3 regions of the Enterobacter sp. CP102 genome follow, and region 2 is predicted to be linked to each of the others. Evidence: predicted binding sites of a transcription regulator. Region 2 holds the regulator's gene; each other region holds the start of a gene.
What was found. The regulator CRP, encoded in region 2, controls carbon source genes, mostly activating them, when cyclic AMP is high. The targets are predictions, from matches to a motif close to ATGTGANNNNNNTCACAT.
Positions count from the first base shown of each region.

Region 1 (10,771 bases), 340 kb from region 2:
GTTATGGCCATCGTCGACCGCTTTTGGCAGCCACAGGTTGATCAGACGAATGGCTTCCAGCGCATTAGCGTCGGTTAGTGGGTGGGCGCCAACGGAGACATAGGCTTCAATGGCGTGAGTTAATGCATCCATGCCGGTAGCGGCGGTGACGGACGCAGGAATATCGAGCATTACGCTGGCATCGTCCACGGCGATATCCGGGATGATGTTCGGGTCGATGATCACTTCTTTCACCTGGCGCGCGGAATCGATGATGACCGCGTTGCTGGTCATCTCTGCCGCCGTGCCTGCGGTGGTATTAATCGCCACCAGCGGCACGCCCGCGTTTTTCACCTTGCCCACGCCGGAGTAATCGGTTGACGGGCCAGGGTTGGCGGTGAGGATCTTGATCGCTTTGGCGGTATCAATCGGGCTGCCGCCGCCAAAGGCGATGACGTAGTCACATTCCGCGCTCTGGTAAGCGGCAAAACCTTTCTGCACCAGGGCTTCCGTCGGGTTCGGGAATACCTCGTCAAACAGATGATATGACATCTTATGGGCGTCCAGCGCGGCGAACAGGCTGTCCAGCAGGCCGAGTTTCACCAGCTGGCCATCGGTGACAACCAGCGCTTTGCCCCACTGTTTGTTTGCCACCAGATTCACCATATCGCCGATTGCGCCCGCGCCGTGCAGGCTGATTTTGGGAAGTGCCAACATAAAGCTCATGATAATTCTCCTTAATTACTGTGATTTTTATGCCCGGTGGCGCTGCGCTTACCGGGCCTACGGTTATGTAGGCCATGTAAACGCAGTGCCACCCGGCAATTAGATCCGTCTTCGCTGCATAATCCGGCGCGTAATAATGGGCAGTGAAATCACCACGATCAGCATCGCACCGATAATCACCGACATCACAATGCCGGGCACATTAAGCAGGCTCAGGCCAAAGGTCACCAGCCCCATCAGGAAGGCGGCGATAATCACGCCGACCATGCTGCCGGACCCGCCCAGGATATTGACCCCGCCGAGCACCGCCATCGTTACTACTGCCAGCTCCCAGCCCATCGCAATCGTCGGGCGGGTACTGCCCAGACGCGAGGTCAGCAGCACCGAGGCCAGGCCGGACATCAGCCCCACCAGTGCAAACAGGATCAGGTTATGGCGTTTGACGTTAATGCCCGAATACCACGCGCCGGTGGGGTTATTGCCGATGGCGTAAGTGCGGCGGCCAAAGTTGGTACGGTGCAGCACAAAGGCAAACACCGCCGCGAGCACGATGAACAGGGCAAACTCAAATGACAGCGCACCGAAGACATAGCCTTGCCCTAACCAGGCGAAGCTGTCCGGGTAGCTGTTCAGCGCCTGATCGCCGAGCAGGATGTAAGTGATGCCGCGATACAGGCTCATGGTGCCGATGGTGATGACGATGGACGACAGGTTAAAGCGCGTCACCAGGATGCCGTTGAACAACCCGCACAACAGCCCCACTCCTAACCCCACGCACACCAGCAGTGGCGTATCCACGCCCGCCGCCGCGCAAAACCCCATTACCGTGGAGCTGAGCGCGATGGTGGAGGCCACCGACAGATCAATTTCCCGGGCGATAATCAACATCGCCATAGGCAGCACGATGATCGCTTTTTCGGTGAAGTTGAACGTCGCATCCGAGAGGTTCCAGATGTTGAGGAAATAGGGAGAGGCGAGGGCATTCACCACAAACACCGCCAGCGTGACCGCCAGCAGAAAACCTTCCCAGCACAGCAGGCGCTGGAAAATACCCGCCGGAGCCGGCTCGTTTTTGATCTCTTCAGAGGTCATCATTTTGCTCATGATTTCACCGCCATTTTCTGACGTGCCAGCGCCGCGTCGCGCAGGATCAGGCGGCCTTTACGTTTATTGCCGCGCTCGTTAAGCAGAACCGCAATCACGATAACCGTGCCGGAAATCGCCATTTGCCAGAACGGAGAGACGCCAATCACCGGCAGGGCGTTGTTGATGACGCCGAGGAACAGCGCGCCAAACAGACAGCCGAGCACCCGCCCGGTACCGCCCATGGTGCTGATCCCGCCAATGACGCACGCCGCTACCACCTGTAACTCAAAGCCGTTGGCGACATCGACATACGCCACCGCAAAGCGCGAAATCCACAGATAGCCGCAGAATCCGGCCAGCAGCCCTGACAGGCAGAAGCTGACAAACTGCATCTTTCCGGCGTTGATCCCGGTGTAGTAGGCCGCCGTGGCGTTACCGCCCGCGGTGTAGAGCGCACGCCCTGTGCGGCTGTAGCGCAGGAAATAGCCCACCAGCAGCAGTGCGGCGATGGCGCACCAGCTCAGCACCGGCAACCCCAGCACTAAGGCGCGCGGCAGGCCGAGAAAATCCGCCCCCATCTGGTTGGAGTTGACCCAGCCGCCGCCGGAGAGCAAAAAGATAATCCCGCGATAAATGCTCATGGTGCCCAGCGTGACGACAATCGCCGGAATACCCAGCTTCCACACCAGCAGACCGTTGATGACGCCCATCAGCAGGCCAAGCGCAGTGGCGAGGATCAGCAGTGTCCAGACGGGAACGTCCGGGTAATGGAAGTTAATCAGCGCGACAATCATTCCGGTCAGCGCGAGGTTTGCCGCCATCGACAAATCAATGCCTTTGGTCAGCAGCACCATCATTTGCCCAAGTGCGAGGATCACCAGAATGGAGGTGTCGTTAAACATTTCCACCAGGTTACCCGGCGCGATAAACGACGGTACGCGGCTGCCAATGGCAATTACCATCAGAATAATGACCGCCCCCAGCAGGGCTTCACGGTGTTTAAGCAGTGAGTTCAACATTACGCTGCCTCCTGTTTTGCACCGCTGGCAGCGCTGACGATGGTTTCCGCCGTGGCGTCGCCCGCCAGGTATTCCGCCACCATCAGCCCTTCGTGCATGACGATTATTCTGTCCGCCATGCCCATCACTTCTGGCAGCTCTGACGACACCATAATCACCGCCAGCCCCTGCCCAACCAGTTCGGACATAAATTGATGAACGGCCGCTTTTGAGCCGATATCGATACCTTTTGTTGGCTCATCGAGGATGATCACGTCAGGATGCGTGGCCAGCCATTTGCCGATCACCACTTTTTGTTGGTTACCGCCGGAGAGGGTTTCAACCGCCTGCTTCCAGCTAAAGGCTTTGACCTGCAAACGCTTTGCGTACTCGTCGGCCAGCTGCCATTCACGGTCATCGTGCAGCACGCCATTCGGGTTGAGCTTGCTGAGCTGCGGCAGGCTGATGTTCTGCGCAATCGGCAGTTCGATAATCGCGCCCTGTTTCTGACGCTCTTCCGGCACGCAGACGATACCGGCTTTGATGGCATCGGCAGGCTGGCGGAAGTGCTGGGTGTGGCCGTTCAGGACAATCTCACCCGACGATGGCCGCGTGACGCCGGAAAGCGCCTGCATTAGCTCGGTACGCCCGGCGCCCACCAGCCCATAGAAGCCAAGGATTTCCCCTTTCCGCAGGGAGAAGGTGATATTGGCGAACTCGGTCGGGTGACACAGGTCTTTCACCTCCAGCACCGTTGCGCCTTTTTCGCAGTCGACTTTCGGGAAGGTCTGGGTAATGGCGCGCCCGACCATCATCGATACCATCCGCTCTTCGGTTATCTCGCTCATCGCCCCGGCCCCCACAAACACGCCGTCGCGTAAAATGGTGTAGTGGTCGGCAAGCTCAAAGATCTCGTCGAACTTGTGCGAAATAAACAGGATGGCTTTGCCTTCCTGCTTTAAGCGTTCAACGATTTGGTAAAATTCGAGGATTTCGTGCTGCGAAAGGGCCGCCGTGGGTTCGTCGAGAATAACCACCTGCGCCTCAAACGACAGCGCGCGGGCAATCGCCACCATATGACGCTGGGCGATGCTCAGGGTTTTCAGCGTGGCGCGCGGGTCGATGGGGACTTCCAGACGGGTGAGGATGACCTGCGCCCGGCGGTGCATCTCTGGCCAGTCGAGCTTTTTGAAAAGGCCTGTATAGAGGTATTGCCCGACGAAAATGTTTTCGGTGACCGACAGTTCATCGAACAGGACGGTTTCCTGATGGATGGCGGTGATCCCGACCTTGTGCGCCGATTCCGGCGTCGGGAGCTGAATAGGGATTGCCTTATAGAGGATCTCGCCCTCTTCAGGCTGGTAAATGCCGGTCATCACTTTGACCAGCGTCGACTTGCCTGCACCGTTTTCACCAATAAGGGCGGTGACTTTGCCGGGCCAGAGCTCAAGCTGGACGTTCTCAAGGGCACGCACACCCGGGAAAATCTTGGTGATGCCGGAAAGCTGTAGCAATGGGGTCATGATAGTTCTCCATAGTATTCCCTCTCCCCTCGGGAGAGGGGGAAAGGATCAAAAGATCTTCGAGAACTTATCAATATTGCTGGCATCGTAGACGAACGGCTCGGCCATCGCCCCGTTACCGTCGGCATCCAGCTTCACTTTGCCCAGTTTACCCATGCTGGCTTCGTCTTTTGTTGCCGTACCTTTCACCAGGTCATCCGCTAAATAGGTTGCGGCGTAGCCCAGGTCGATGGGGTTCCAGATGGCAAAGCTTTTGCTGGCGCCAGATTTCACCGCGCCCGCCATTTCAGACGGCAGGCCTAAGCCCGTGACGTACACTTTGCCAATCTTGCCCTGGTCTTTGACCGCCTGGGCTGCGGCCACAATGCCGACAGACGATGGTGAAACAATCACTTTCAGATCCGGGTAGGTTTTCAGCAGACCGACCGCTTCGCGGTAGCTCTTGTCAGAGAGATCGTCGCCATACGCTACGGTCACCAGATTGATGGACGGGTACTGCGGCAGCACCTTTTTCATCTCCGCAATCCAGGTGTTCTGGTTGGTGGAGGTTGGCGTGGCGCTCAGCACGGCCACTTCGCCTTTATCCACGTTCAGCGCTTTTAGCGCATCGGCAGCGAGCTTGACGTTGGTTTCGCCAATCAGGGCGTTGTTGGACGGGTTCAGGTGGATTTGACGCCCGGCTTTTGCCACGCCGGAATCCCAGGAAACGACTTTGATCCCGCGCTGCATCGCTTTCTTCAGTACCGGAACCAGCGCATCAGGATCGTTTGCGGAAATCGCGATCGCATCAACGCCCTGGGCGATCAACCCGTTCAGCACTTCGATCTGCGCCTCAGCGGTGGTGGTGGTTGGGCCGGTATAAATGACTTTTACATCGCCTAACTCTTTGGCTGCCTCCTGCGCGCCAACGTTCGCTGCCTCGAAGAATCCATTTCCTAGTGATTTCGCCACCAGGGCGATTTTGACTTCTGCTAAAGCGGAACCGGACAACGCCAGAGCGGCAACGGTGAGGATCAAGCTTGTCTTTATTTTCATTGCTTTTACTCCACTGACTTGAGTTAGTTGTAGGGATTGCAGGTGGTTTTCGTCCCGTCTGAATCAGCGGGACGCGATGTTTTTATTGGTACAGTTCTAACGCCGACTGCACCGGGCGTTTACCTGGTGCAGTCGGTTCTTGCCGGGATGACTCATCCACGTTTGCTCAAAATCTCTTTCTCATATGCCCGTACGTTGTCCAGCCACTGGCTGCCTGCCGGAGCATCGTTACGCTGGCAATACATCTCCCAGACCGCCTGCCATGGCAGGGATTTCTGCTCTTCCAGCAGGGCCAGACGCGCGGTGTAGTCACCGTTTGCTTCCAGCTGTTTGAGCGCATCGGTTGGTTCCAGCAGCGCACGCAGCAGCGCTTTCTTCATGTTGCGGGTGCCGATAACCCACGCCGCAATGCGGTTGATGGAGGCATCGAAGAAATCGAGGCCAATGTGCACCCGGTCAAACAGATCGTGGCGGATGATTTCGCTGGCGATGGCCTGCGTTTCGTCATCCAGCAGCACGACGTGGTCGCTGTCCCAGCGTACCGGGCGGCTCACATGCAGCAGCAGGCGCGGCACGTAGAGCATGGCGGCGGAAATTTTGTCGGAGATCACCTCTGTTGGATGGAAGTGACCGGCGTCCAGGCACAGCGCGGTCTGGCGGCTGGTGGCATAACCCATGTAGAACTCGTTAGAGCCCACGGTGTAGCTTTCTGCGCCAATGCCGAACAGCTTGCTCTCTACGGCGTCGATATGGTGGGCCGGGTTCAGTTTTTCGCTGATAGCCTCATCCAGTGCGGCCAGCAGGCGCTGACGCGGGGCCAGACGGTCAACGGTGATATCTTTCATGCCGTCCGGGATCCAGATGTTCATCACCGATGGCGTGCCAAGCTGTTCGCCGAACCAGGCCGAGACGCGGCGGCAGGCCTTCACGTGGTCAATCCAGAACTGACGAATTTCATCATCCGCATGGGCGAGGGTAAAACCGTCGGCGCTCAGCGGGTGCGAGAAGCAGGACGGGTTAAAGTCCAGCCCCAGCTTGTTGGCTTTCGCCCACTCAACCCAATTCTTAAAGTGTTCTGGTTTGATCTCGTTACGCGCAACCGGCTCGCTTGATTCGAGGTAAATCGCATGAAGGTTCAGGCGTTTTGGCCCCGGGATCAGGCTCAGCGCCAGCTCCAGATCGGCACGCAGTTCGGTCGCGTTACGCGCTTTGCCCGGATAGTTACCGGTCGCCTGAATGCCCCCCGTCAGGGAGCCGCCCGGGTTCTCGAAACCGGCGACGTCATCGCCCTGCCAGCAGTGCATGGACACCGGCAGACGGTCGAGCTGGCTCAGCGCCTCTTCGACATCCACGCCAACGGCGGCGAAACGCTGTTTAGCCAGGTCCCAGGCTTGTTCAAGTTGAGTGGTCATGCGCAAAGCTCCTTAGTCAGTCGTTTTTGCTGAAACTGGGCCCGGTAGCGGGCAATTTCATTGCAGGGATTGGGTGTGAAGGTGGTCAGGCTGTAGTTCGCTGTCACCACCGAGCGGAAATCGTCAACGTTTGAAAGCTCATCCAGCGTCATCAGCTGAATGCCGATATTGCCGAGCGTGGAGGCTTCAACAGGGCCTGCCACCACGGTGATGCCGCAGGCATCGGCGCAAAGCTGGTTCAAAAGCTGGTTCTGGCAGCCACCGCCCACGATGTGTAACTGGGTGAATGGCTTACCGCGAAGGGCTTCCAGCTCGCTCAGTACATCGGCATACAGCAGCGCCAGGCTGTCGAATATGCAGCGTGCCAGCTCAGCGGGGCTGGATGGCACGGCATGTCCGGCCTCGAAGCAGGCGGCCTGGATCTCCGCGCTCATGTGCGCCGGGTTAATAAAACGGTCATCGTTTGGGTTAATCAGAAATCGACATGCCGGTAGCGCGGCGGTATCGGCGATAAGGCGCTGCAGGTCGGTAATGTTTTGCTCTTTCAGCACGCGCTGAAGCAACCACAGACCCATGATGTTTTTCAGCACCCGATAACGGCCTTCCGCACCGCCTTCGTTGGTGATGTTTGCTGTCAGAGCGGCGGTACTGGTGTACGGCGTTTTGCTCTCAAAGCCCATCAGCGACCAGGTGCCGGAAGAGAGGTAGGCGGCGTCCTTACTGGCGAGCGGTGAGGCAATCACCGCGCTGGCGGTATCGTGGCTCGCAACGGCCACCACCGGGATTTCATTGCCCTGCGGGCACATCCACTGACCGATCACATTACCAGGATGGGTTGGCGTGCCGAACCAGGATGCGGATGCGCCCGTCCAGTTCAGCAGGTGTTCGTCCCAGTTATCGGAATTGATGTTGACCAGCTGAGTTGTGGTGGCGTTGGTGTATTCCCAGTTCATGTTGCCGGTCAGGCGGTAGCTGAAGTAATCCGGAATCATCAAAGCATGAGTGACATTCGCCACCAGTTCCGGCTGCGTGTCGACCAGCGCGCGCAGCTGGTAGAGCGTATTGAAAGGGAGGAACTGAATGCCTGAGCGGCCATAGATATTCGCCATGCCGAGCTGTTCGATAGCCTGCATCATTACGCCATCGGTACGACTGTCGCGATACGAAACGGGCAGGCCAACGCGCTCGCTGTTCTTGCCAATCAGCACATAATCCACGCCCCAGGTATCAATGCCGATGCTATCGATACGGATCCCGTCATCGCAGACTTTCGTCAGCCCGATGCGGATCTCGGCTTCCAGGCCATCAATATCCCAGGTGTCAAAACCATCCTGCTTTTGCAGGCAGTTAACAAAGCGGTGCATTTCACGAAGCGAAAGTGTGCGCTGGGTACAGTCATATGTGGCCAGCATTACGCGGCCGCTGGATGCGCCTAAATCGACTGCCACACAATGGCGAAATGTCATGTTCGGGTCCCTCTTTAAGTCATTGGGGATGAGTGTAAGAAAGGGAAGAAAAAGTCACCTTCTCGTTACTGACAGGCGAAAACCGGGGCTGGCAAGAAAGCAAAGATGAACGTGAGGGAGTTCACAGTTTCCAGTAATGGCGGGCTTTGCAGGCAATGTGACGCTTGCCGCATTTCCTGATCTTTCCATCTGTTTCTTGAAAAACGGACAGCTTTTGCGAGGTTTGCTGCCGAAAATTTAAGGTGAGTCTGAAGAGCCTTAATTACTATTTTGAGAACATTTCTCATCGGTGGGGGCTGCTATGACCGTACTACACAGCGTGGATTTTTTTCCTTCGGGAGGTTCGCCTGTCGCGATTGAACCACGGCTCCCACAGGCTGCATTTCCGGAGCATTATCATGATTTCCATGAAATTGTGATTGTTGAACACGGTACGGGGATCCACGTGTTTAACGGCCAGCCGTACACCATCAGCGGCGGTACGGTGTGCTTTGTGCGCGACCACGACAGGCACTTGTATGAACATACGGACAACCTGTGTCTGACTAATGTCCTCTACCGTTCCCCGGATGCGTTCCAGTTTCTTTCGGGGCTTAACCAGCTGCTACCGCAGGAGAAGGACGGGCATTATCCTTCGCACTGGCGGGTAAATCAGGCCACGCTGCAACAGGTGCGCCAGCTGGTTAATCAGATGGAAAAAAGTGAAGACGGGCAGGAGACGCATGTCATCGCCACCCGCGAGCTGCTGTTTATGCAGTTACTGGTACTGCTGCGTCGCAGTAGCCTGGTGGAAGGGCTGGAAAATAACGATGCGCGGCTGAATCAACTGATGGCCTGGCTGGAAGACCACTTTGCCGAGGATATCAGCTGGGAAACGCTGGCAGATGATTTCTCGTTATCGCTGCGCACCCTGCATCGCCAGCTCAAACATCACACCGGGCTCACGCCGCAGCGCTACCTCAACCGCCTGCGCCTGATCAAAGCGCGCCACCTGCTGCGCCATACTGACGAAAGCGTCACGGATATCGCTTATCGCTGCGGTTTTGGCGACAGTAACCATTTTTCGACCCTGTTTCGCCGGGAATTTAACTGGTCACCGCGCGATATTCGCCAGGGTAAGGACGCATCACTTCAGTAACGCGAGGGCAGTCACCCTTTTCTTGCCGCAAAAAAGCTAATAATGTCAGGTTATTCGCCGTTGAGGTTGTGGTGTGGCTGCTCAGTTAATCCTTCGCAAAAATGATTTTTTTGCCTCCGCCGGCCAGTCCGTTGCGGTGGCCGATCGCTATCCGCAAAACGTTTTTGCCGAACACACGCACGAGTTTTGCGAGCTGGTGCTGGTGTGGCGGGGAAATGGCTTACACGTGCTCAACGACCGGCCCTATCGCATTACGCGCGGCGACCTGTTTTATATCCGCGCTGAAGACAAACATTCCTACGCCTCAGTAAACGATCTGGTGTTGCAGAACGTGATTTACTGCCCTGACAGGCTCAAGCTCAACGTCGACTGGGCCGCGCATATTCCCGGGTTTAACGATGCCAGCAGCACACCGCACTGGCGTTTAAGCAGCAACGGTATGACCCAGGTGCGTCAGGTGATCTCCCTGCTGGAACAGGAGAGCCAGAAGGCCGACCCGCTTGCCCACCCGATGGCGGAACTGCTTTTCGCCCAGCTGGTTATGACACTCAAACGCTATCGCTATGCCACCGATAACCCTTCTGCGAGTGAACAGGAAGCGCTGCTGGACAAGCTCATTACCACCCTCGCCGGCAGCCTCAACAAGAGCTTTGTGCTGGAGAAATTCTGCGAGCAGGAGCAGTGCAGCGAGCGCGCGTTGCGCCAGCAGTTTCGCACTCAGACGGGAATGACGGTGAACCACTATCTGCGCCAGCTGCGCATCTGCCATGCTCAGTATCTGCTGCAACACACGGAGCTGATGGTCAGCGAAGTGGCGATGCGCTGTGGTTTTGAGGACAGTAACTACTTTTCGGTGGTGTTTAATCGCGAGGTGGGGATGACGCCGGTTCAGTGGCGTCATCGCAGTCGAAAGGCGGCGTAATCAGTTCGCCATGCCGAGGCCAACAATGTTGGCGGCGATAATAATCACCACGCAGCCCAGGCTCAGAACGCCCACCGGACGACGCCCGGCATTGTTCCACTCCTTCAGGATCAAACCCACCAGCCCGCCGCATAGCACGTAGAAGCTCATGTGCAGCATCCAGCTCATGTAGTCATACTGCGCCGGAATACTGGCGTGACCCCAGGCGTAGAAGAAGAACTGCAAGTACCACATCAGGCCGCCGAGAGCAGAAAGCAGCACGTTGGTGATGATCAACGGTTTTGCCAGCGAGAAGTCAGCTTTTACCGACAGATTCTTCACTTTTGCCAGACGAATGAAGCAGAAGCCCAGATTCACCAGCGCGCCACCGCCCATGATCACCACGTAGCTTGGCAGCGCAACGTACAGCGGGTCTACGCCCAGCGCGGCAGCGGCGTCATGCATCGGTTTGGCGGCGTTCATCGCAAAGGACATGCCTGCGGAGAA
Region 1 is NZ_CP104014.1:4,681,348-4,692,118, reverse strand. Features, by position in the region: gene fucO (lactaldehyde reductase) at 1-705, opposite strand, end outside; gene N1249_RS22150 (ABC transporter permease) at 805-1,809, opposite strand; gene N1249_RS22145 (ABC transporter permease) at 1,806-2,810, opposite strand; gene N1249_RS22140 (sugar ABC transporter ATP-binding protein) at 2,810-4,312, opposite strand; gene rhaS (rhamnose ABC transporter substrate-binding protein) at 4,361-5,347, opposite strand; gene rhaA (L-rhamnose isomerase) at 5,500-6,759, opposite strand; gene rhaB (rhamnulokinase) at 6,756-8,225, opposite strand; gene rhaS (HTH-type transcriptional activator RhaS) at 8,527-9,363, shown strand; gene rhaR (HTH-type transcriptional activator RhaR) at 9,437-10,285, shown strand; gene rhaT (L-rhamnose/proton symporter RhaT) at 10,286-10,771, opposite strand, start outside.
Region 1: the regulator CRP is predicted to act here: its motif matches at 8,381-8,398, upstream of rhaS (HTH-type transcriptional activator RhaS).

Region 2 (10,771 bases):
TTCCGGCGACAATCCCGACGACCGGGGTATAGCGACGCAGGTCAACAATCGCAGCATGAATATCCGCGATCGCCGCCAGGCCAAGGTTGGCTTCCTGCAGACGCACGCCGCCGGTTTCGAGGCACAGCACCGCCTGGGTAGGAATGCCGTTGCGGTTATCTTCCGCCGCCAGCTCCAGCGCGGCCGCCATCTTGGCACCGGACACTTCACCCATGCTGCCGCCCTGGAACGCACCTTCAATGGCAACCACTACCGCAGGCTGGCCGTTGATAGTGCCCTTCGCCACCACCATTCCGTCATCGGCCTGTGGAACAATGCCCTGTGGCCCCAGCCACGGCGAGATAATCCCTTCAAACGGATCCAGCAGCTCGCGATAGCTGCCGTCGTCCAGCAGTGCCTGCGCACGCTGACGTGCTTTTAATTCGATAAAGCTGTTGTCATCACGCATGGCTCACCCCTTCAAAAACCTGTTCGATACGAATGCGCGCCACGCCCGGCGTCGCGCCGAAATCGTGGATGGTCAGTTTCCCGGCAGGCAGGCTGCTGACGGTTTGCAGACGGCTGAACAAGGCTTCCCAGCGACCACGGCTGTTGTCGACGGAAGTGGTGATATCAATGGTTAACGTCTGGCCCGGCTCGGCGGTGAAAAGCACCTCCATATCCCCGGAACCGACAACCCCTGCCAGCGCCCTGCCGCGTAACGCGCGGCTGGCTGGCACGGTCAATGTGATTTTTTCCATAACATCCTCTTAATGCTTTGAATTTGGCGTTTCGACGCGGTCGAGAAACAGCGTGGCGGCAAGCAGGTCGGCCGCTCCACCCGGAGAGGCATTCAGTGCCAGCATCTGACGGTCTAAGCTCGCCAGCGCCTGTCGGCCTGATAACGTTGCGCACCCACCGGCATTCAGCACCGCACGGGCACCGTCCTGCATAGCGTCCAGCCCTTCCATTCCGGCGCGCGACAACACGCAGGTATCGGTGAGCGACGTCATGATGGCCATCAGTGCGTCGAGCCGTGCGTGTGTTTCACTGCTGCCGTTGAGACGGCTGAGACGAAGCTGTGGCAGCGCACGCTGCATAACATGCGGAAACGCCTGCTGCGCTTCTTCGCGCGCGCCTGGCACACGGTAGCGGTGGGTAGCGCGCAGACCTTTACTGAACACTTTCGGCGCCGCGTCGTCCGGCAGTTTTGCCAGCAGTGCCGCTGTGTTAGCGACGACGTTGGCCTTTGCACCACCGCCCAGCATCGCTACCGCGCTCACCAGCAGTCCCAGCGCCCAAATCGCGCCACGATGGGTGTTAACGCCACCGGTTGCGGCCATCATCTGTTGCTCGCCTTCGCGACCAAGCCGCCCGACGGTTTGCCGCAGCGCAATATCGGCCGGACGCTGCCAGCTTTGCTGAGCCAGCGCCTGAAACGTGGAGGTCAGGCTGTGTGCAGATCGCTCCATCAGCGCAAGCGATAAATCGTGGTGTGCGCCGTTCCCCCGACTGTCCACCAGACCGGGTTTCGGGCTTAAACGTGCTTCGTCAATCAGACACTGCGTGGCGGTTCGCGCCAGCCATTCGGCACCGCCATCAACCTGAATCTGGGGCAGAAGTTTCATTACCAGCTCCGGAATTTCGCAGGTGGGTTGTAAAGACCGCCGGACCATTCAACCAGGTCAGACACGCTACCCGCCGCCAGAAGAGAGCGTGTGGCGTCGGTGCGGCGGATACCCATATCTTCCGGGTAAACCACTTTGCCGCTCTGGCGCAGTTCCGCCACGCGTTTAGCGTCAACACCCAGACCAATGTCGGTGATACCGGCAACAGCGGCCACCATGGCGCGACGTTCTTCGAGGTCTTTCGCGCGATAGAGGTATGCAATCCCCTCTTCCGTCAGCACGTGGGTCACGTCATCGCCGTAGATCATCACCGGTGCCAGTGGCATCCCGGAGGCTTTCGCCACCTCGACGGCATCGAGTTTTTCCACGAAGGTTGGCTTCACGCCCGCCTGGAAGGTTTCGACCATCTGCACGACCAGTTTTTTACCGCGCTGCATTGGATCAGGCTCGGTGATCATGTTCAGCCAGGCTGGAGTGGCGTGGCGACGACCGTGCGGGTCATGACCCATGTTTGGCGCGCCGCCGAAGCCGGAAAGACGACCGCGGGTCACGGTTGAGGAGTTGGCGTAGCCGTCAACCTGCAGCGTAGAGCCGATGAACATATCCACCGCGTACTGGCCTGCCAGCTGGCAGAAGGCACGGTTGGAACGCATGGAGCCGTCGGCACCGGTGAAGAAGACGTCCGGACGCGCGCGAATGTACTCTTCCATCCCCAGTTCACCGCCGAAGCAGTGCACGCTCTCTACCCAGCCGCTTTCAATCGCCGGGATAAGCGTCGGATGCGGGTTCAGCGTCCAGTGTTTACAGATTTTGCCCTTCAGACCGAGCTGTTCACCGTAGGTGGGCAGCAGCAGTTCGATTGCAGCGGTGTTAAAGCCAATCCCGTGGTTCAGGGACTGTACCTGGTGTTCCGCGTAGATGCCTTTAATCGCCATCATCGCCATCAGGATGTGTTCCTGTTTGATGAGACGCGGGTCGCGGGTAAACAGCGGTTCGATAAAGAATGGCTTGTCCGCCACCACCACGTAATCAATCCAGGAACCCGGAATATCAACGCGCGGCAGGTCGCACTCGTCATCCACCAGCTCGTTCACCTGTGCGATGACGATGCCATCATGGAAGGCTGCGGCTTCTACCAGGGCTGGCGTATCTTCGGTGCTGGCACCTGTATAGAGGTTACCTTTGCGGTCGGCTTTGAAACCGGCAATCAGCGCCACGTTGGGCGAGAGGTCTACGTACAGGCGGGAATAAAGCTCGATGTAAGTATGGATGGCCCCAATTTCGAGTTGCCCGTCTTCAAGCAGCTGCGAGATACGCAGGCTTTGCGTCCCGGAGAAGGAGAAGTCCAGCTTGCGGGCGATACCTTTCTCGAAGATATCCAGATGTTCGCTACGGCCGACGCTTGGCATGATCATATGCAGGTCGTGGACGATTTGCGGGTTCACTTCAGCAAGTGAACGGGAAAGGAAATCCGCCTGCTTCTGGTTGTTGCCTTCCAGGACGACTTTGTCGCCAGGGGCGATCAGTTTTTCCAGCATGGCGACAAGATCGCCGGTTGGCAGTACCTTGCCCTGCACCGGTACGGACGCCAGACGACGCGCTTTTTCACTGCGTCGGGTGTTCCATTGCCGGGTGGGTGTTTGCCCAGATAACATTATTAACCTCCTGATTCAGCACATCATTTTGATTTGCTTAACGCTGAATAAAGTGTGCACTCTGGTGAGAAACGCATCAATTAAGCGTAGAGACTAATCATTAGCCTGAGAGTAATAATCAGCGTAAAGATTTGTGATCGGGATCAGTTCATGTTTCGGAAAAACAGGCTAAACGGGGTACAATTCGGAAGGTATAGTAAATAACTGACAAGAATCAGCATCGCCGTTATGACCCAAATCATCCCATCAGACTTCGACATTGCAGCCGAAGAGAGCGCAGAATTTGTGCCCATGCGTGGCGTAGCCAACCGCCATTTGCAGACCATGTTGCCGCGCCTTATCCGCCGCAAGGTGCAGTTCACCCCACACTGGCAACGTCTGGACTTGCCGGACGGGGACTTTTTGGATCTCGCCTGGAGCGAAGAGCCGGAGCAGGCTAAACATAAACCCCGTCTGGTGGTGTTTCACGGTCTGGAAGGCAGCCTGTACAGCCCATATGCACATGGTCTGATCCAGGCGGCGAAAGAGCATGGCTGGCTCGGCGTGGTGATGCATTTTCGTGGGTGCAGCGGCGAGCCAAATCGCCAGAAGCGCATCTACCATTCAGGCGAAACCGAAGACGGCACCTGGTTTTTACACTGGCTGAGCGACAATTTTGGTACGGTGCCCACGGCGGCCGTGGGCTATTCGCTGGGCGGAAACATGCTGGCCTGCCTGCTGGCAAAAGAGGGCGACACGGTTCCTCTGGATGCTGCGGTGATTGTCTCTGCCCCGTTTATGCTGGAGCAGTGCAGCTACCATATGGAAAAAGGTTTTTCCCGGGTGTATCAGCGTTATCTGCTCAACCTGCTGAAAGCCAATGCCGCGCGTAAGCTTAAAGCCTACCCGGACACCCTGCCGGTGAGCCTGCGTCAGCTGAAGAAGGTGCGCCGTATTCGCGAGTTCGACGACTTGATCACTGCCAAAATTCACGGTTTTGCCGATGCGATAGATTACTATCGCCAGTGCAGCGCCATGCCGCTGTTGAGCAAAATCACCAAACCGACGCTTATCATCCATGCGAAAGATGATCCGTTCATGGATCATCACTCCATCCCCGCGCAGGAATTTCTGCCCTCCAACGTGCAGTATCAGCTGACCGAACATGGCGGCCACGTTGGCTTTGTCGGCGGCACGCTGAGACGCCCGCGGATGTGGCTGGAAACACGTATTCCAGCCTGGTTAACCGCTTTTCTGGACGGTAAAAAATGATTATCCCCTGGCAAGATCTGGCGCCCGAAACGCTCGATAATCTTATTGAAAGCTTTGTATTACGCGAAGGCACAGATTATGGTGAACAAGAACGTTCGCTTGAACAAAAGGTCAACGATGTAAAGCGCCAGCTCAAAAGTGGCGAGGTGGTGCTGGTATGGTCTGAGCTGCACGAAACGGTCAATATCATGCCCCGCAATGCCTTTCACGACTGACCTTTAACACTATTCCAGTCAGGGAGTTGCTATGTCTGCCAGACATCCGGTTATTGCCGTTACAGGCTCAAGTGGTGCGGGTACCACCACCACCAGCCTCGCCTTTCGCAAGATTTTCGCGCAACTGAATTTACGGTCCGCAGAGGTAGAAGGCGATAGCTTTCACCGCTACACCCGCCCTGAAATGGATATGGCGATCCGCAAAGCTCGCGATCTCGGCAAACACATCAGCTATTTTGGGCCAGATGCCAACGATTTCGGTCTGCTGGAGCAAACCTTCAAAGAATACGGACTGAGCGGCAAAGGCCAGTCGCGCAAGTATCTGCACACCTATGACGAAGCCGTTCCCTGGAACCAGGTGCCAGGCACTTTTACTCCCTGGCAGCCGCTTCCTGAACCTACCGACGTGCTGTTTTATGAAGGATTGCACGGCGGTGTGGTGACCACGCAGCATGACGTGGCACGCCACGTGGACCTGCTGGTCGGCGTTGTGCCGATTGTGAACCTGGAGTGGATCCAGAAGCTGACGCGCGATATCAGCGAGCGCGGTCATTCACGCGAAGCGGTGATGGATTCGGTTGTTCGTTCGATGGAAGATTACATTAACTTCCTGACGCCGCAGTTCTCACGCACCCACATCAACTTCCAGCGCGTGCCGACGGTAGATACCTCCAACCCGTTTGCGGCCAAAAGTATCCCGTCACTGGATGAGAGCTTTGTGGTGATCCATTTCCGTAATCTCGAAGGCATTGACTACCCCTGGCTGCTGGCTATGCTGCAAGGCTCGTTCATTTCTCACATGAATACGTTGGTGGTGCCGGGCGGGAAAATGGGGCTGGCGATGGAATTGATTATGACACCGCTGGTGCAGCGGCTGATGGAAGGGAAGCAGATCGCATAAGCTCGTTTTGCCCGGTGGCGCTACGCTTACCGGGCCTACGTGCGTGCTTTTGTTGGGCGGGTTAGCGCAGCGCCACCCGCCACAACATTACGCCTCGATCACTTCATACGAATGCGTTATTTTTACCGCTTTCTCCAGCATTAATGCCACAGAGCAGTATTTCTCCGCAGAAAGATCCACCGCGCGTGATACCGCAGCGTCTTTCAGCTCTTTGCCGGTCACAATAAAATGCAAATTGATGTGCGTAAACAGGCGTGGTGCTTCTTCACGACGTTCAGAAGTGAGTTTAACTTCGCAATCCGTCACGTCATGACGACCTTTTTGCAAAATCGACACCACGTCAATCGCGCTGCAACCACCTGCCGCCATCAGCACCATCTCCATTGGGCTTGGTGCTTTATCGCCGGAGTTCCCATCCATCAAAATCTGGTGTCCGGAAGCGGATTCGCCCAGGAACGTTAAACCTTCAACCCATTTCACACGCGCTTGCATATTCATTAACTCCAACGTTGCATTTTTGGTGACAGATTACGCGTACGTTACATTTCTCGCAACGGAAGGCGACCTGCATCATGCTGAAGCGAGACACCAGGAGACACGCGACAAAAGCTATGCTAAAACACTCTGGATGCTACAGTAATACATTGACGTTACACATGTATGCAGAGGACATCAAACTTTACTGGCTGCGAATATTACGACAGCCGACTTCCCAGGGTATGGGTAAGAATTCGATTGCAACCCCAGAGTCTGGATGCATCTTATGACTCTGGTGACAGCTTATAACAGAGGATAACAGCGCATGGTGCTTGGCAAACCGCAAACAGACCCGACTCTCGAATGGTTCTTGTCTCATTGCCACATTCATAAGTACCCATCGAAGAGCACGCTGATTCACCAGGGTGAAAAAGCGGAAACGTTGTATTACATCGTCAAAGGCTCGGTGGCAGTGCTGATCAAAGATGAGGAAGGGAAAGAAATGATCCTTTCTTATCTGAACCAGGGCGATTTCATCGGTGAACTGGGCCTGTTTGAAGAAGGCCAGGAACGTAGCGCCTGGGTTCGTGCAAAAACCGCGTGTGAAGTGGCCGAAATCTCTTACAAGAAATTCCGTCAGCTGATTCAGGTTAACCCTGACATCCTGATGCGTCTTTCTTCGCAGATGGCTCGCCGCCTGCAAGTCACGTCTGAGAAAGTGGGTAACCTCGCCTTCCTGGACGTAACGGGCCGTATCGCTCAGACCCTGCTGAACCTGGCGAAACAACCAGACGCAATGACCCACCCGGACGGAATGCAAATTAAAATTACCCGTCAGGAAATTGGTCAGATCGTGGGTTGCTCCCGTGAAACAGTAGGCCGTATTCTGAAAATGCTCGAAGACCAGAACCTGATCTCCGCCCACGGTAAAACCATCGTGGTTTACGGAACACGTTAATTCCGGTCAAACGGCGTGCCATCGCAAGGTGTCACGCCGTTTTTGTCTCTACTCCCCATGTGGCGCAGGCTAATTTATCACCCGGAAGTTAACTACGCACTGCGACAAACGCTGGTGTTGTGCCTTCCTGTGGCCGTGGGTTTGCTGCTGGGCCATCTGCAACAAGGTCTGTTGTTTTCCCTGGTTCCCGCCTGCTGCAACATTGCGGGTCTGGACACTCCGCATAAACGCTTTTTCAAACGCCTGATTATTGGCGGCTGTCTGTTTGCAGGCTGTAGCCTCGCCGTGCAACTGCTGCTTGCCCGTGATATTCCGCTCCCCCTGATCCTGACCGTGCTGGCCATGACGCTGGGCGTAACCGCTGAAATCAGCGCGCTACATGCCCGGTTGCTGCCCGCATCGTTGATTGCCGCCATCTTCACGCTGAGCCTCGCGGGGAATATGCCGGTATGGGAGCCGCTATTGATCTACGCGCTGGGAACCCTGTGGTACGGCGTGTTTAACTGGATCTGGTTCCGCCTGTGGCGCGAACAACCGCTGCGTGAATCGCTCAGCCTGCTCTACGTGCAGCTTGCCGACTACTGCGAAGCCAAGTACACCCTGCTCACTCAGCACACGGACCCGGAAAAATCGCTGCCGCCGCTGCTGGCGCGCCAGCAAAAAGTCGTGGATCTGATTAGCCAGTGTTACCAGCAGCTGCACATGCTCGCCGCCAATAAAAATCATGACTATAAGCGGCTGCTGCGTATCTTCCAGGTGGGTCTGGATTTGCAGGAACATATCTCTGTGAGCCTGCATCATCCGCAGGAGGTGCAAAAGCTGGTCGAGCGCAGCCACGCCGAGGCGGTGATCCGCTGGAATGCCCAAACCGTGGCAGCGCGCCTGCGCATCCTGGCTGACGATATCCTGTATCACCGCTATCCCACGCGTTTTAACATGGACAAGCAGCTCGGGGCGCTGGAGAAAATTGCCCATCAGCACGCGGATAACCCGGTGGGCCAGTTTGCGGCGTGGCACTTCAGCCGTATTTCCCGCGTCCTGCGGACTCAGCGGCCGCTTTACCCGCGTGACCTGATGGCCGATAAACAAAAGCGTCTGCCGCTGCTGCCAGCCCTGAAAAGCTATCTGTCTCTGAAATCTGCCGCGCTGCGTAATGCCGCGCGTATCAGCGTGATGCTCAGCGCCGCCAGCCTGATGGGCGTCGCGCTGCACCTGCCGAAACCGTACTGGATCTTAATGACCGTACTGTTTGTTACGCAGAACGGCTATGGTGCCACGCGGGTGCGCATTCTGCACCGGGCAGGCGGTACAATCGCGGGGCTAATCATTGCCGGCGTGACGCTGCACTTCCACGTACCAGAAGGCTATACGCTGCTGGGGATGCTGGCGATCACCATGGTGAGTTATCTGATTATTCGCAAGAACTATGGCTGGGCGATGGTGGGCTTTACGGTCACTGCGGTATATACCCTGCAACTGCTCACGCTCAATGGCGAACAGTTTATTATCGCCCGCCTGGTCGACACGCTGATTGGCTGCCTGATTGCCTTTGGCGGCCTGGTCTGGCTTTGGCCGCAGTGGCAAAGCGGGCTGTTGCGCCAGAACGCCCACGATGCGCTGGAAGCAGATCAACAAGCGATACGCCTGATCCTGAGCGACGACCCGCAGCCTTCGCCACTGGCGTATCAACGCATGAAAGTCAACCAGGCGCATAACGCCCTGTTTAACTCACTCAACCAGGCGATGCAGGAGCCGGGCTTTAATTCCCACTATCTGGCAGACATGAAACTGTGGGTAACGCACAGCCAGTTTATCGTCGAGCACATTAACGCCATGACCACGCTGGCGCGCGAGCACACCATGCTGACACCCGATCTGGCGCAGCGCTATTTGCAGTCCTGTGAGATTGCCCTGCAGCGATGTCAGCAGCGTCTGGAGTACGACGCGCCGGGAGAGGCGGGAGATTCGAACATTCTTGAAGCACCGGAAACACTGACGCATGGCCCAATGAGCACCCTGGAGCAGCATTTGCAGCGCATCCTCGGGCATCTGAGCACCATGCACACCATTTCGTCGGTGGCATGGCGTCAGCGTCCGCATCACGGAATTTGGCTAACGCGGATATTAAAGCGCACGCCGTATTGAATCACGTCCGGCTGGATTGTAGGCCCATGCAAGCGCAGCGCCGCCGGGCAATCAGGTTATCCCCGGACGATCTTCTCGACCGCCGCCGCAAAGCGGTTTAACCCGTCTTCGATGTCTTTGTCTTCAATCACCAGCGACGGCGCGAAACGCATCACGTCCGGCCCGGCATTTAGCACCATCACCCCTTCATCAGCTGCGGCGTGCAGGAAATCACGCGCACGACCTTTGTACTGCGGCTTCAGCTCAGCACCCACTAACAGCCCCATTCCGCGGATCTCGCTGAACACATCGTACTGCTCATCAATCTGCTGAAGGTGTTTCACGAACCGCTCGCGCTTCGCATTAACGCCGTTCAGCACTTCTGGTGTGTTGATGATATCGAATGCCGCACCGGCAATGGCGCAGGCCAGCGGGTTGCCGCCGTAGGTCGACCCGTGAGAACCCACGTGGAACGCGGAAGCGATATCCTGCGTGGTTAGTACCGCACTGACCGGGAAACCGCCGCCGAGCGCTTTGGCGCTGGTCAGGATATCTGGGGTCACGCCGTAGTGCATATAGGCAAAGAGATCGCCGGTACGCCCCATGCCGCTCTGGACTTCATCAAACACCAGCAGCGCCTGGTGCGCATCGCACAGTTCGCGCAGGCCTTTGAGGAATTCAGGCGTTGCCGCCGTTACGCCGCCTTCACCCTGAATCGGCTCGACCACTACCGCGCAGGTGTGGTCATCCATCACCGCTTTTACCGCGTGAAGGTCGTTAAACGGTACATGGATAATATCGGCCGGTTTCGGGCCAAAGCCATCGGAATACTTCGGCTGCCCGCCAACGGAGACGGTAAACAACGAACGCCCGTGGAAGGCGTTATGGAAGGCAATGATTTTGGTTTTGTACGGGCTATGACGGGTTGAAGCATAGTAGCGTGCCAGCTTGAAGGCCGTTTCGTTGGCTTCAGTACCGGAGTTCATGAACAGCACACGCTCAGCAAAGGTCGCGTCGATGATCTTGCGCCCCAGGCGCAGCGCAGGTTCGTTGGTAAAGACGTTACTGGTGTGCCACAGGGTTTCGCCCTGGGTTTTTAACGCCTCCACCAGCGCAGGATGACAATGACCGAGCGCCGTCACCGCAATCCCCCCCGCGAAATCAACATACTCTTTACCCTGCTGATCCCATACGCGGCTGCCCTTCCCTTTAACCGGGATAAATTCAGCCGGTGCATAAATCGGCAGGATCACTTCATCGAATGTCGCGCGGGTAATTGCTGATTGTTCAGTTGCCATGTCATGCCCATCCATTTTATGTCACATTGATTGTGAAAATATAATCACAAAATATGCATAAAAAATCACAACAAGGCAATAAAAATTCAGCGATTGAGGAAATTCGCCAGCAGCTGATGTCCCTGCTCGCTCAGGATGCTCTCAGGGTGGAACTGCACGCCTTCGAGATCCCATTCCTTATGGCGAATACCCATAATTTCGCGGGTGTCGCTCCAGGCGGTGACGTCAAAGCACGCTGGCAGCGTGGGCGGATCAATCACCAGAGAGTGATAGCGCGTTACGGTT
Region 2 is NZ_CP104014.1:4,344,497-4,355,267, forward strand. Features, by position in the region: gene N1249_RS20595 (biotin-independent malonate decarboxylase subunit beta) at 1-448, opposite strand, end outside; gene mdcC (malonate decarboxylase acyl carrier protein) at 441-740, opposite strand; gene N1249_RS20605 (triphosphoribosyl-dephospho-CoA synthase) at 750-1,607, opposite strand; gene mdcA (malonate decarboxylase subunit alpha) at 1,607-3,262, opposite strand; gene N1249_RS20615 (hydrolase) at 3,491-4,513, shown strand; gene N1249_RS20620 (YheU family protein) at 4,510-4,728, shown strand; gene N1249_RS20625 (phosphoribulokinase) at 4,760-5,629, shown strand; gene N1249_RS20630 (OsmC family protein) at 5,717-6,121, opposite strand; gene crp (cAMP-activated global transcriptional regulator CRP) at 6,432-7,064, shown strand; gene N1249_RS20640 (YccS/YhfK family putative transporter) at 7,122-9,209, shown strand; gene N1249_RS20645 (aspartate aminotransferase family protein) at 9,266-10,486, opposite strand; gene pabA (aminodeoxychorismate synthase component 2) at 10,573-10,771, opposite strand, start outside.

Region 3 (10,771 bases), 1.5 Mb from region 2:
GGCATGGTTGAGGAAGAGCAGAAATGGCCAATAACGGCTTTGACTTTATCCTGATCGACTAAACGGTTAGCAACTGCAACGGCCTGTTTAGGCTCGCAGGCATCATCGCCCTGAACCAGTTTAATTTTCTCACCGTTGATCCCTCCTGCGGCGTTAATGTCTTCTGCTGCCTGTGTGGCACCATGCCAGTACTGATCGCCATACGTGGCATTTGGGCCTGTGAACGGCCCGGCGACACCAATAACAATATCCGCCTGGGCGGAGAATGCGGTCACCAGACAACCTGCCAGCACAAGAGAAAGAGGACTTCTGATAAATTTCAGCGACATTATTATGTTCCTTAGCGAAGAGGTTTTTGCACGAGGTTAAAGCCCGAACGCCCGACGGCGTTGCCAATCCAAAAACAAAAACGAGAACAAAATGCACTAAACCCAACAACATCCTGCTTATTACGGCGAGGGTTCCTTGCGCAAAATTCGCGCGCAAAACAACAAGCAAAATAGTTGCCAGAATTGTTAACCCATTGACCGGGTTGCGACATGTTTGAGTATAGAGTGCCGTTTTACGCCGCCTTGCGGGACGCAATGAAATTACAGCGGAGATCACATCTCGTTAACAAGAATGCCCATAAGTTGTGCAAGGGTCACGGTTTGTACTTTTTTGCACCAATAAAGACCTAAACTTCAGATAGGCATGGCGTGCGATATATGCCAGGATCTTTTCCTTTTTTTATCAGGAGTGTCAGCGATGACGGAAGGCCCATTAAATGAAGGCGAAATGGCGTGGCTGGAAGAGACATTAATCTCTTACGGGCATGAAGATGCGTCAGTTATCGACGTGTCTGAACTGGACGGTATGCTCACCGCAGTCCTTTCTGGCCCTGTTGTGGTTGAACCCGATGCATGGCTGGTGGCGGTCTGGGGTGGCGAGAAATATATCCCACGCTGGAAAAACGATCGCGAAATGAACCGCTTTATCGACCTTTGCTTTAAGCATATGAACGATATTGCCGAGCGCCTGAGCGAATACCCGGATCAGTTTGAACCGATGTTTGGTTACAACGATGTGGATGGCCAGAGCTACACGGTAGTTGAAGAGTGGTGCTACGGCTACATGCGCGGTGTGGCGCTGACCGACTGGTCATCTTTGCCGGAAGAGCTGAAAGCGGATCTGGATGTGATTGCCCTGCACGGTACAGAAGAGAACAGCGATAAGCTGGATGAACTGACCGAAGAGGAATACACCGCCAGTATTGAAGGCATCCAGCCTGCGGCGTTGCGCCTGTATAACTACTGGGTCGAGAATCCGCAGCAGCCTGTCGCACAAAAACCGGTCGTGAATGGCGCGAAAGTTGGGCGCAACGATCCGTGTCCGTGCGGTAGCGGCAAGAAGTTTAAAAGCTGCTGTCTGCACTGATAAAAAAAGGGGCTACGAGTAGCCCCTTTTTTATTAACCCACTTCCGGCAGCAACCCTGCTGCAATCAAAAACTGCACCAGAATAATCACCACGCCGCAGGCAAACACAATACACAGCAGCGGTTTACCGCCTGCAACGCGGTAGCCTTGTTCAGGATGCTGCTGACGGCTTTTCCATGCCAGCAGGGAAGGCAGCAGCAGGGCAAGGACGGATAACGCCACGCCGGCATAACCCAGCGCCATCACAAAACCACGCGGATAAAACAGCGCAAACGCCAGCGGTGGCAGGAAGGTAATCGCCCCCGTCTGTAAACGCCCGCCAGCGGTGTTACGACGCTGGAACAGATCGGCCAGGTAGTCAAACAGGCCCAGCGCCACGCCGAGGAACGATGTCGCCAGCGCCAGGTCAGCAAACAGATGCATCGCCAGCTCAACGTGGGAAGAGGTCACCACGTCGCGCAATGCTACCAGGAAACCGTTCAGACCCGAATGCTCGGCCATCAGGCCCACAAAGGTTGAAGAGTCAATACTGCCCAGCGTCACCAGCTGCCAGAAAATATAGGCAATCAGCGGAATGGCGCTACCAATCATAAAGACGCGGCGCAGCTTGCGGATATCACCATTCATATAGCTGACGATACTTGGCACGCTACCGTGGAAACCAAACGAAGTGAAAATCACCGGAATAGCGGAAAGCGCCAGCCCTTTTTCCAGCGGCAGCGTCAGCAGGTTAACCTTGTGAACATGCGGTGCCAGTAAAACCAGCATCACTATCAGAAACAGAATTTTGGCGCTGAACAGAAAACGGTTGAACAGATCGACCAGCGATGTGCCCACACAAACAACACCGCCGCCGATAAGCGCAAAGCAAATAGCCCCGGTGGCCGGTGTGATGCCGGTACCGAACCAGTCGTTGACGCTGGAGGCGATAAGTTCTCCGGCACCGCTGATGTAGGCCGCGGTCAGGGCATACATCAGGAACATCATGCTAAACCCGGTGATCCACTGGCCGTAGCGGCCCAGGTAGCGCGCCGCAAGTGACCCCAGGCCGGTATCAGCAGGAACGTGCTGGTACACTTCAAGCAGTAATAACGCGGTGTAGCACATCAATGCCCACAGGCAGACCAGCAATATCAGCGTAACGCTGAATCCGACACCAGCCGCCGCCAGCGGCATGGCCAGCATTCCTGCGCCAATTGTGGTGCCAGCGACGATAAAAATACTTCCCAGGGTTCTGTTTTTCACGCTTTCCTCTACAACGAACTTACATCGCGACAAAATCTGCGGCGCAGAGTAAGGGAAAAGCACTATCTCGTCAAATCACCGTTACAAGCAGTGTAATGATTACTTTACACTTTGCCCGGTGGGATTAATCCTGGGCAACTCACTGATCCTTTTTGGGGTTTTGCCTACTTCATAAGGGCAATGTTATCGCGCGAAAATCAGGCGTACCTTAAACAGTAAAGATAAATTATCAAAAAAAGTGAGGGGTAATGGCGGGGACAAATCCATTCACGGCTGCCTGGAGTCGCGGAGGTAATTTACTCTGTCACGGGCACTGGATCATCAGCTGGCAGGATAAAGCGCTGACGCTCCCGGAGTCCCGGCAGGACAAAGACATGGGCACCTGGGCAATCTATTCGATTATTGACCCGGAAGATGAGACCTTTGCCCAGGGACTGACGGAAGACGACTGGATCATCGAAAACGTCGAGTGGCTGACCGATCTCTTCTTCGATGCCGGTGTTCCGCTGGAAACGGCGAATTATCGTTACTTCTACCAGGCTGTTAATCCTCATGACTGGCGATGTACCAGCTGTGCGGGGTGCATGTAAACCTGCGCCAGCGCAAGGCGCATTTCCCCTTGAGCGTATAGTCTGCTGACTTCTTTTCAGAGGGGATAAGAATGTCGATCCACGGACATGAAGTGCTCAATATGATGATTGAGTCTGGCGAGCAGTACACAGAGCAAAGCCTGGTTGCGGCTATTCAGGCGCGTTTTGGGGCAGAAGAACGTTTTCATACCTGTTCAGCAGAAGAGATGACGGCGGGTGAGCTGGTGGCATTTCTGGCGGCACGCGGCAAGTTTATTCCGGCTGCGGAAGGGTTTTCAACGCACGAAAGTAAAATTTGCCGCCATTAAAACAGTACGGAGCTGAATATTCAGCTCCGTATGTTCATTAATTCTGAGTATCGAGAGTGGAAAGCTCTTTATCGATAAAGTAAAGACCTTCACCGGATTTGCCCGCCAGAGATAATTTATCCAGCACGGATTTAAACAGCTTCTCTTCTTCGTGTTGCTCGGCAACATACCATTGCAGGAAATTAAAGGTTGGATAATCCTGGTTGGTCATTGCTGAGTGCGCCAGTTCGTTAATTTTCTGGGTGATCAGCTGCTCGTGTTCGTAGGTAGCACGGAACAGTTCATCCAGAGAAGCGTACTCTGCGAACGGTGACTCTACGGTGGCAATGCGCGGCAGGCTGCCCGTATCTGTCAGATAATCAAACAGACGCTGCATGTGCGTCATCTCTTCCTGAGCATGACGGCGCAGAAATGCTGCCGCACCTTCAAAGCTGTGATAGCTGCACCAGGCGCTCATCTGTTGATAGAGCAGGGATGAGTACAGTTCAAGGTTCATTTGAGCATTGAGCTTGTCGATCATTTCAGTTTTCAGCATGGTGCAGCTCCGGTTTATTATTTCTGGTTCACGATGAGCGACACTATAATTTGTTATTTAATTATTTGCAAAAAGTAAAATAAATAACTTTTTATTAAAAATACGAATGGGAATAAAACGCATTGGCGCTCATTTATATATATTAATGCGAATTGTTTTTTTTCTTAATTGAATATACTGCCAGTCAGCGCTGGCAGTAAGGATTAATACCAGGGATTCGCGCTGTTTGGATTAACGGCATAACCCATGCACTTGTACTGGATGGTGACGGTTTCGTTCAGGCACAGTGAACCACTGATCAGGGTACAGGTTTTAATCGGCTGGCCGTAGGCTGAGGCAGTTGCATAACCCATGCTTTGACAGGCTTTTGCCGCGGTGCCGTTGGTGACGTAGTCATCATAATGGGCGTTCTGAAGCATTGCCTGGCCGTAGTCGAGACGGACTATCCCGTTTGGTGCATCCAGGTTACTCACTTCTGCCTTGCGGGTGACGGAACATCCCGCAAGTAACAGGAGCGTAGCGGCAACGAATACTTTTTTCATATATCGCTCTGAATAGATGGAGATACGTTATCCTAACCGCAGATGCCTGACGCAATGCCAGGAATAGCCAGACAAACTGGCCTTTCTCTTTGCAACGGCGTGCCACACAGCTGCCACAGGCGCGTGTTTCGCGCTGAATCATCACAAATTTGTGAGCGTGCTTCTGTTTTTTAAAACAAGTTTTCACTTAATTTGAAAGCACGTTTATTTGATAGTAAGGTGATGTTTTCAGGTATCCACGGCGGGCTACCCCGCAACGCATTCAGGAGAGTAAAGATGAAAATTGCACTGATGATGGAAAACAGCCAGGCAGGTAAAAATGCCATCATCCTTAACGAGTTGAACGCTGTTGCCGATGAGAAAGGCTTCCCGGTGTATAACGTCGGGATGAGTGATGAAAACGATCATCATCTGACCTACATCCACCTGGGGATTATGGCGAGCATTCTGCTGAATTCCAAAGCCGTGGATTTCGTGGTGACCGGCTGCGGTACAGGGCAGGGCGCGCTGATGTCCCTGAACATTCACCCGGGCGTTATCTGCGGGTATTGCATTGACCCGGCTGACGCATTCCTGTTTTCACAGATCAACAACGGTAACGCGCTGTCACTGCCATTTGCCAAAGGCTTTGGCTGGGGTGCCGAACTGAACGTGCGCTTCATCTTCGAAAAAGCCTTTACTGGCCGTAAAGGTGAAGGTTATCCACCAGAGCGTAAAGAGCCGCAGGTGCGTAACGCCGGGATCCTGAACCAGGTGAAAGCGGCGGTGGTGAAAGAAAATTATCTGGATACCCTGCGCGCTATCGATCCTGAGCTGGTGAAAACCGCCGTAACCGGCCAGCGTTTCCAGCAGTGCTTCTTCGAAAACTGCCAGGACAAAGAGATTGAAGCCTTTGTTCGTGGGATTGTAGGCTAATCCCGTGCCGGCCGGATGACCCGGCCGACAAACAGTGTGCATCACAGGCCCGATAAGCAATATCGGGCTTTTTTATTTCTTCACCGACACTGCGCTGCCTGCATCTTTGGTCAGGCGTAAAGTATCAAACATCCCAACCAGGCAAATAAGCGCGATAACCACAAACGCCAGCCGGAAGCTGATGCCGGGTATCGCCACCATCCCAATGGCATCACTGACCTTTTCGCCAATACGAATACCTATAGCGCCGAGCGTAATGCCCAGCCCAACGGCAAGCTGCGTGGCGGTGGAAAACAGCGTGTTGGCATAGCTCATCTGGGCGGACGGAACATCGGCAAAAGCCAGCGTGCTCACGGCGGTAAACTGAATCGAGCGGAACACGCCACCCAGATAGAGGATCAGCATAATCAGCCAGACGGGCGTATGCGGGGTGAGAAACGCACAGGCCAGCAGCGCCAGCACGTTTAATGCGCCATTGATCAGTAGCAGGCGCTTAAATCCTAAACGGCGGATGAGCGGCGTGGTTGCCGGTTTAATCGTCAGGTTCCCCACAAATACCGCCAGCACCAGCAGGCCGGAATGAAACGCGTCCATGCCAAACCCGACCTGGAACATCAGCGGCAACAGGAAAGGGACGGCACTTATTGATGCGCGAAACAGCGAACCACCGTACATCGTTACCCGAAAGGTCGGAACCTGCATCGCATCCAGGCGGATCATTGGCCACTGCACGCGCTGGAAATGGCGAAGGGCGAAGATCAGAGCGGCGGAGCCGATGGCTAACAGCAGCAGCGTCAGTCCCTCCTGTATATGCTGCCCCCCCATGGATTCCATCGCGTACACCAGGCTCACCATGGCCACCGTTGTGGCGACAAAACCCGGTAAGTCAAAAGGTCGACGGGCATCTTCATGAAGGTCGGGAATGATCTTCAGCGCCAGAATAATAGCGGTGATACCCAACGGGACATTGATGAAAAAGATCCAGCGCCAGTCTGCATAGCTGGTAATAAAACCACCGAGCGGCGGGCCAATAATCGGGGCAACCAGCGCGGGCCAGGTTAGCGTGGCGATAGCGGTAATAAGCTGGTGTTTTGGTGTGGTGCGTAAAACGGCCAGGCGGCCAACGGGCACCATCAGCGCGCCGCCCATTCCCTGAAGTACACGCATGGCGACGAACTGATCAACCGTCGTAGACAGGCCACAAAATACCGATGCCAGGGTGAAGATGGCCAGTGCAAGGGCGAACACCTTGCGTGCGCCGAAGCGGTCGGCAATCCAGCCGCTGGCGGGGATTAACACGGCGAGCGTAATCAGGTACGCACTGATGCCAATGTTAAGGTCAACCGCCTGCACGCCAAAACTTTTTGCCATGTCCGGCAGCGCTGTGGCGATAACCGTGCCGTCAAGAAACTCCATAAAGAAAGCACCGGCAACCAACAGCGCCGCAGGCGACAAGCCCCGACTCTCTTTGCCGGTTATGTTTTCACTCATTTTTTCCTGCCGTATCAAAAAAAATTATAAAAATTTACTGGAATTTATAGGTGCGTAACTTACGGATTTACCGCGATTTTTCTTAACAACCTGGCAGCACAGGTGGATTTATAATCGTGATGTAGGTCACAAAAATATTGATTTTTGTGATGGTGGTCATATTATAAGCGCATTGACAATAACACCTGCATAACAAATTACCGGAGTATCACAATGAAACTGCGCAAAATCCTGAAAAGCATGTGGGCTAACTACTGCAACACATTTAAAGACGTACCACCGGGTGCTATGTTCTGATGGAAAAACCTGCTTCGGCAGGTTTTTTTATGCCTGTAAACGACGAGAGGGAGATGAAAGGGCCCACGTTTTGCTACTATGGCTGCCTTTAAATAAGGAGAAAGCCTATGTCTCAAAACCTGAGCGCCGATCAGGAACTGGTGTCTGACGTCGTTGCATGTCAGTTGGTTATCAAACAAATCCTTGATGTGCTGGACGTGATTGCGCCGGTTGAAGTGCGCGAAAAAATGTCCAGCCAACTGAAAACCATCGATTTCACCAGCCATCCTGCTGCGGCAGACCCGGTTACGCTCCGTGCTATCCAGAAAGCCATTGCGTTAATCGAATTACGATTCACACCGCAGGGTGAGTCTCACTAAAATAAACCGATGTTTTGAAATTAGAAACACTTTTCTGAAAAACGTCGAAGGGCGACAGAACTGTCGCCCGGAGAGGCCCTTAAAAGAACGTCTGCACCAGTAAATAACTCGCCGCGCACGCACAACTCACACCAATCAGCCCCGGCAGTATAAAGCTGTGGTTAAGGATAAACCGGCCAATGCGCGTGGTTCCTGAACGGTCAAAGCCGATACAGGCCAGATCGCTTGGATAGGTGGGCAGGACAAAATAGCCGTAAGAGGCCGGGAAGAAAGCGATTAGCATTTTAGGATCGATACCCAGCATTAACCCCATCGGCGCCACGGCCGTGAGCGCGGCAGCCTGACTGTTGACCAGCTTAGAAACCAGAAACAGCACGATGGCATACGTCCAGGGATGACTTTTCACCACGCCTTCAAGCGCCATTTTTAGTTCATCCAGGTGCGCCTGGAAAAAGGTGTCGCTCATCCACGCCACGCCAAATACCGAGAAAATCGCGACCATCCCGGCTTTGAATACGGCACCGTTCGAGATGGTTGCCGCATTGACCTTACAGACGACTAACATTACGGCCCCGGCAATCAGCATCATCATCTGGATGACCAGGTTCATTGAAAGGGCGGTCATTTTGCCTTTCACGTCGAAGGCTGGCCGCAACTCTGGCAACGCCCCCAGCAGCACGACTACCGCAATCCCCGCAAAGAAGATCCACGTCGACCAGTACGCCTGTTTCGGGAAGCGCTGGTTCATCAGCGTTTCCGTGCCACCATAAATAAACTCGCGCTGTTTAGGGTCTTTGATCCGCTCCTGAAACTCCGCGTCATCGGCCAGGTCTTTGCCGCGCCGCAGGCTCCAGAGCGCCGCGATAGCCACGCCAAACAGTGACGCAGGAACCGATACCGCCAGGATTTCAAGGATCCCCCAGGCGTGCCCAATTCCGTGCTGCGCACCCAGAATCGACACCAGAGACACCACCGCCACGGACACCGGAGATGCGGTGATCGCCATTTGCGAGGCCACAGAAGCCACCGCCATTGGGCGTTCAGGACGAATGCCTTTTTTCAGTGCGATATCGGCAATGATGGGAAACATGGTGTAAACCACATGCCCGGTCCCGCATAAAAACGTCAGCATCCAGGTGGTAAAAGGAGCCAGGAGCGTGATGTGCTGCGGGTGCTTACGCAGCAGCCGCTCGGCGAATTGCATCATCACATTCAGGCCGCCTGCCGTCTGCAATGTGGCCGCACAGCCAATAACGGCCAGGATCGTCAGCATCACGTCAACCGGGGGCTTGCCCGGTTGCAGACCAAAGACAAAACACAAAATGAACAGACCGATACCGCTTATCAGGCCAAGACCCATGCCGCCGAACCGTGTTCCCGCCAGCAGGCAGAGGATAATGACAATAAACTCGATGGTAATCATGAAGCTCCCTCGTCGATGATAATGAAATTACGCAAATCATTACATGATGTAGGGATATTCATTGGGAGCGAGATCTGATTTGTTAAATGTCAGAAAAAGCAGGGAGTTGATAAGAAAGAAGGGCGCCTGCACCGGGAAGAAGATGCAGGCAGCAGGATCAATGGTGCTGGTAATTCACAATATCGAGTAAATGGCGGTCGGTCTGCTCCGGGCATAACCCGGCACGTTTCGCATTATGGATCTCAGCCGCCAGGGTTTTCAGCAGCACACCATCCTGCTGTTGCTCTTTGCCCATATCCTGCAAAAAATGCAGCGTCGTGCTGTCTTTCTGCGCCCTGGCTTCATCCGCCAGGCGGTTTAGCGTGGTGCAACGCTGTTCGTACTCTTCCAGTGTTTTCTGGAAGAGGTCTTCCAGACAGGAGTAATCGTCTTCCATCATGTCGATGGCTTTAACGATAGGATTAGCCCCAACATGTTTCATAAAATCAAAGACACGCATCATATGGGTGACATTACTTTGCGCCTGGGAGCGAAAGAAGGTGGCTGTACCGTTGAGGCTGTTCTCAGAGCACCAGTCGCTCAAATACAAATGCAGATTAGAGGCGTAAAACTCCAGATTCATCTGGGCATTAAGTTTCTGAATCATCGCTTGGGTAGTCATACTAATATCCTTATTTACTGTGGGCATGAATGCCCGCTGCTTAACCTGGCCCGGCAGGTTGTAGATGCTTACCGCACAACGTAATCAGCGCACGATAACGGAGGGCAGAATAGAGATATTCTGCTTTTACTGAATGTTCTCGAATATTCACATCCTGTGTTCGATACAAATAAGCATACCCTTGTCAGGGGAGTAAGAAAACTCTTAATACTGTTTATTTTACGTTACATTACAAATTTTAATATAGTTTAAATACCTAAACATGAGTACACATTTAATGGTTTATTAACTTATTGAAATTAAAGGTTTTGAGTATTTATCATATAGATTATCGCAATGAGAAAATAACAAGGAGATGGGTGTAATGTGCAGCGCGATAATCAATGGGAAAACAATATATCTTTCCGAAAATATATGATGTTATCGAAAAATTGCGCCAGATCATTTTTCTTCCCTGTGCCTATTTCTGTGATCCGAACGGAAGTTTGTTCTCGCGCATTATGAAAAAATGAAACATCGTTTTATCTTTTTATTAAATGGTGAGGTAAAAATGGCTAAGGTTGCGGTGCTGCTGGCACCAGGGTTTGAAGAAGCAGAGGCAATTATTACGATTGATATTCTGCGTCGCATGAATATTGAAGTGGAAACGCTCGCCTGTGCGGAGTCTCGTGCCGTGGTGAGCTACCACGATATCCCCATGGTGGCAGACAGTACGTTGCTGGAACGTATCGATACGTTGTATGACGCCGTCGTATTGCCCGGCGGGCCGCAGGGGAGCGTAAATCTGGCGGCCAACAGGGATGTCCTGCGTTTTGTCGCGGCGCATGATGAAAGCGGCAAATTTATCTGCCCGATCTGCTCTGCTGCCGCCCGGGTGCTCGGCGCGAATGGCCTGCTGAAGGGGCGTCGTTACGTCTGTTCCGGTGATTTATGGCAGCAGGCCAGCGACGGCGTCTATGTCGATGCGCCGGTGGTGGAGGACAAAAATC
Region 3 is NZ_CP104014.1:2,869,749-2,880,519, reverse strand. Features, by position in the region: gene N1249_RS13665 (branched-chain amino acid ABC transporter substrate-binding protein) at 1-329, opposite strand, end outside; gene N1249_RS13660 (YecA family protein) at 748-1,416, shown strand; gene tyrP (tyrosine transporter TyrP) at 1,450-2,661, opposite strand; gene N1249_RS13650 (hypothetical protein) at 2,910-3,251, shown strand; gene N1249_RS13645 (YecH family metal-binding protein) at 3,323-3,559, shown strand; gene ftnA (non-heme ferritin) at 3,597-4,094, opposite strand; gene N1249_RS13635 (YecR-like lipofamily protein) at 4,298-4,636, opposite strand; gene N1249_RS13630 (RpiB/LacA/LacB family sugar-phosphate isomerase) at 4,913-5,551, shown strand; gene N1249_RS13625 (MFS transporter) at 5,624-7,042, opposite strand; gene azuC (stress response protein AzuC) at 7,256-7,339, shown strand; gene N1249_RS13615 (DUF2766 family protein) at 7,447-7,698, shown strand; gene N1249_RS13610 (anaerobic C4-dicarboxylate transporter) at 7,778-9,121, opposite strand; gene N1249_RS13605 (non-heme ferritin-like protein) at 9,279-9,782, opposite strand; gene N1249_RS13600 (DJ-1/PfpI family protein) at 10,333-10,771, shown strand, end outside.
Region 3: the regulator CRP is predicted to act here: its motif matches at 7,157-7,174, upstream of azuC (stress response protein AzuC).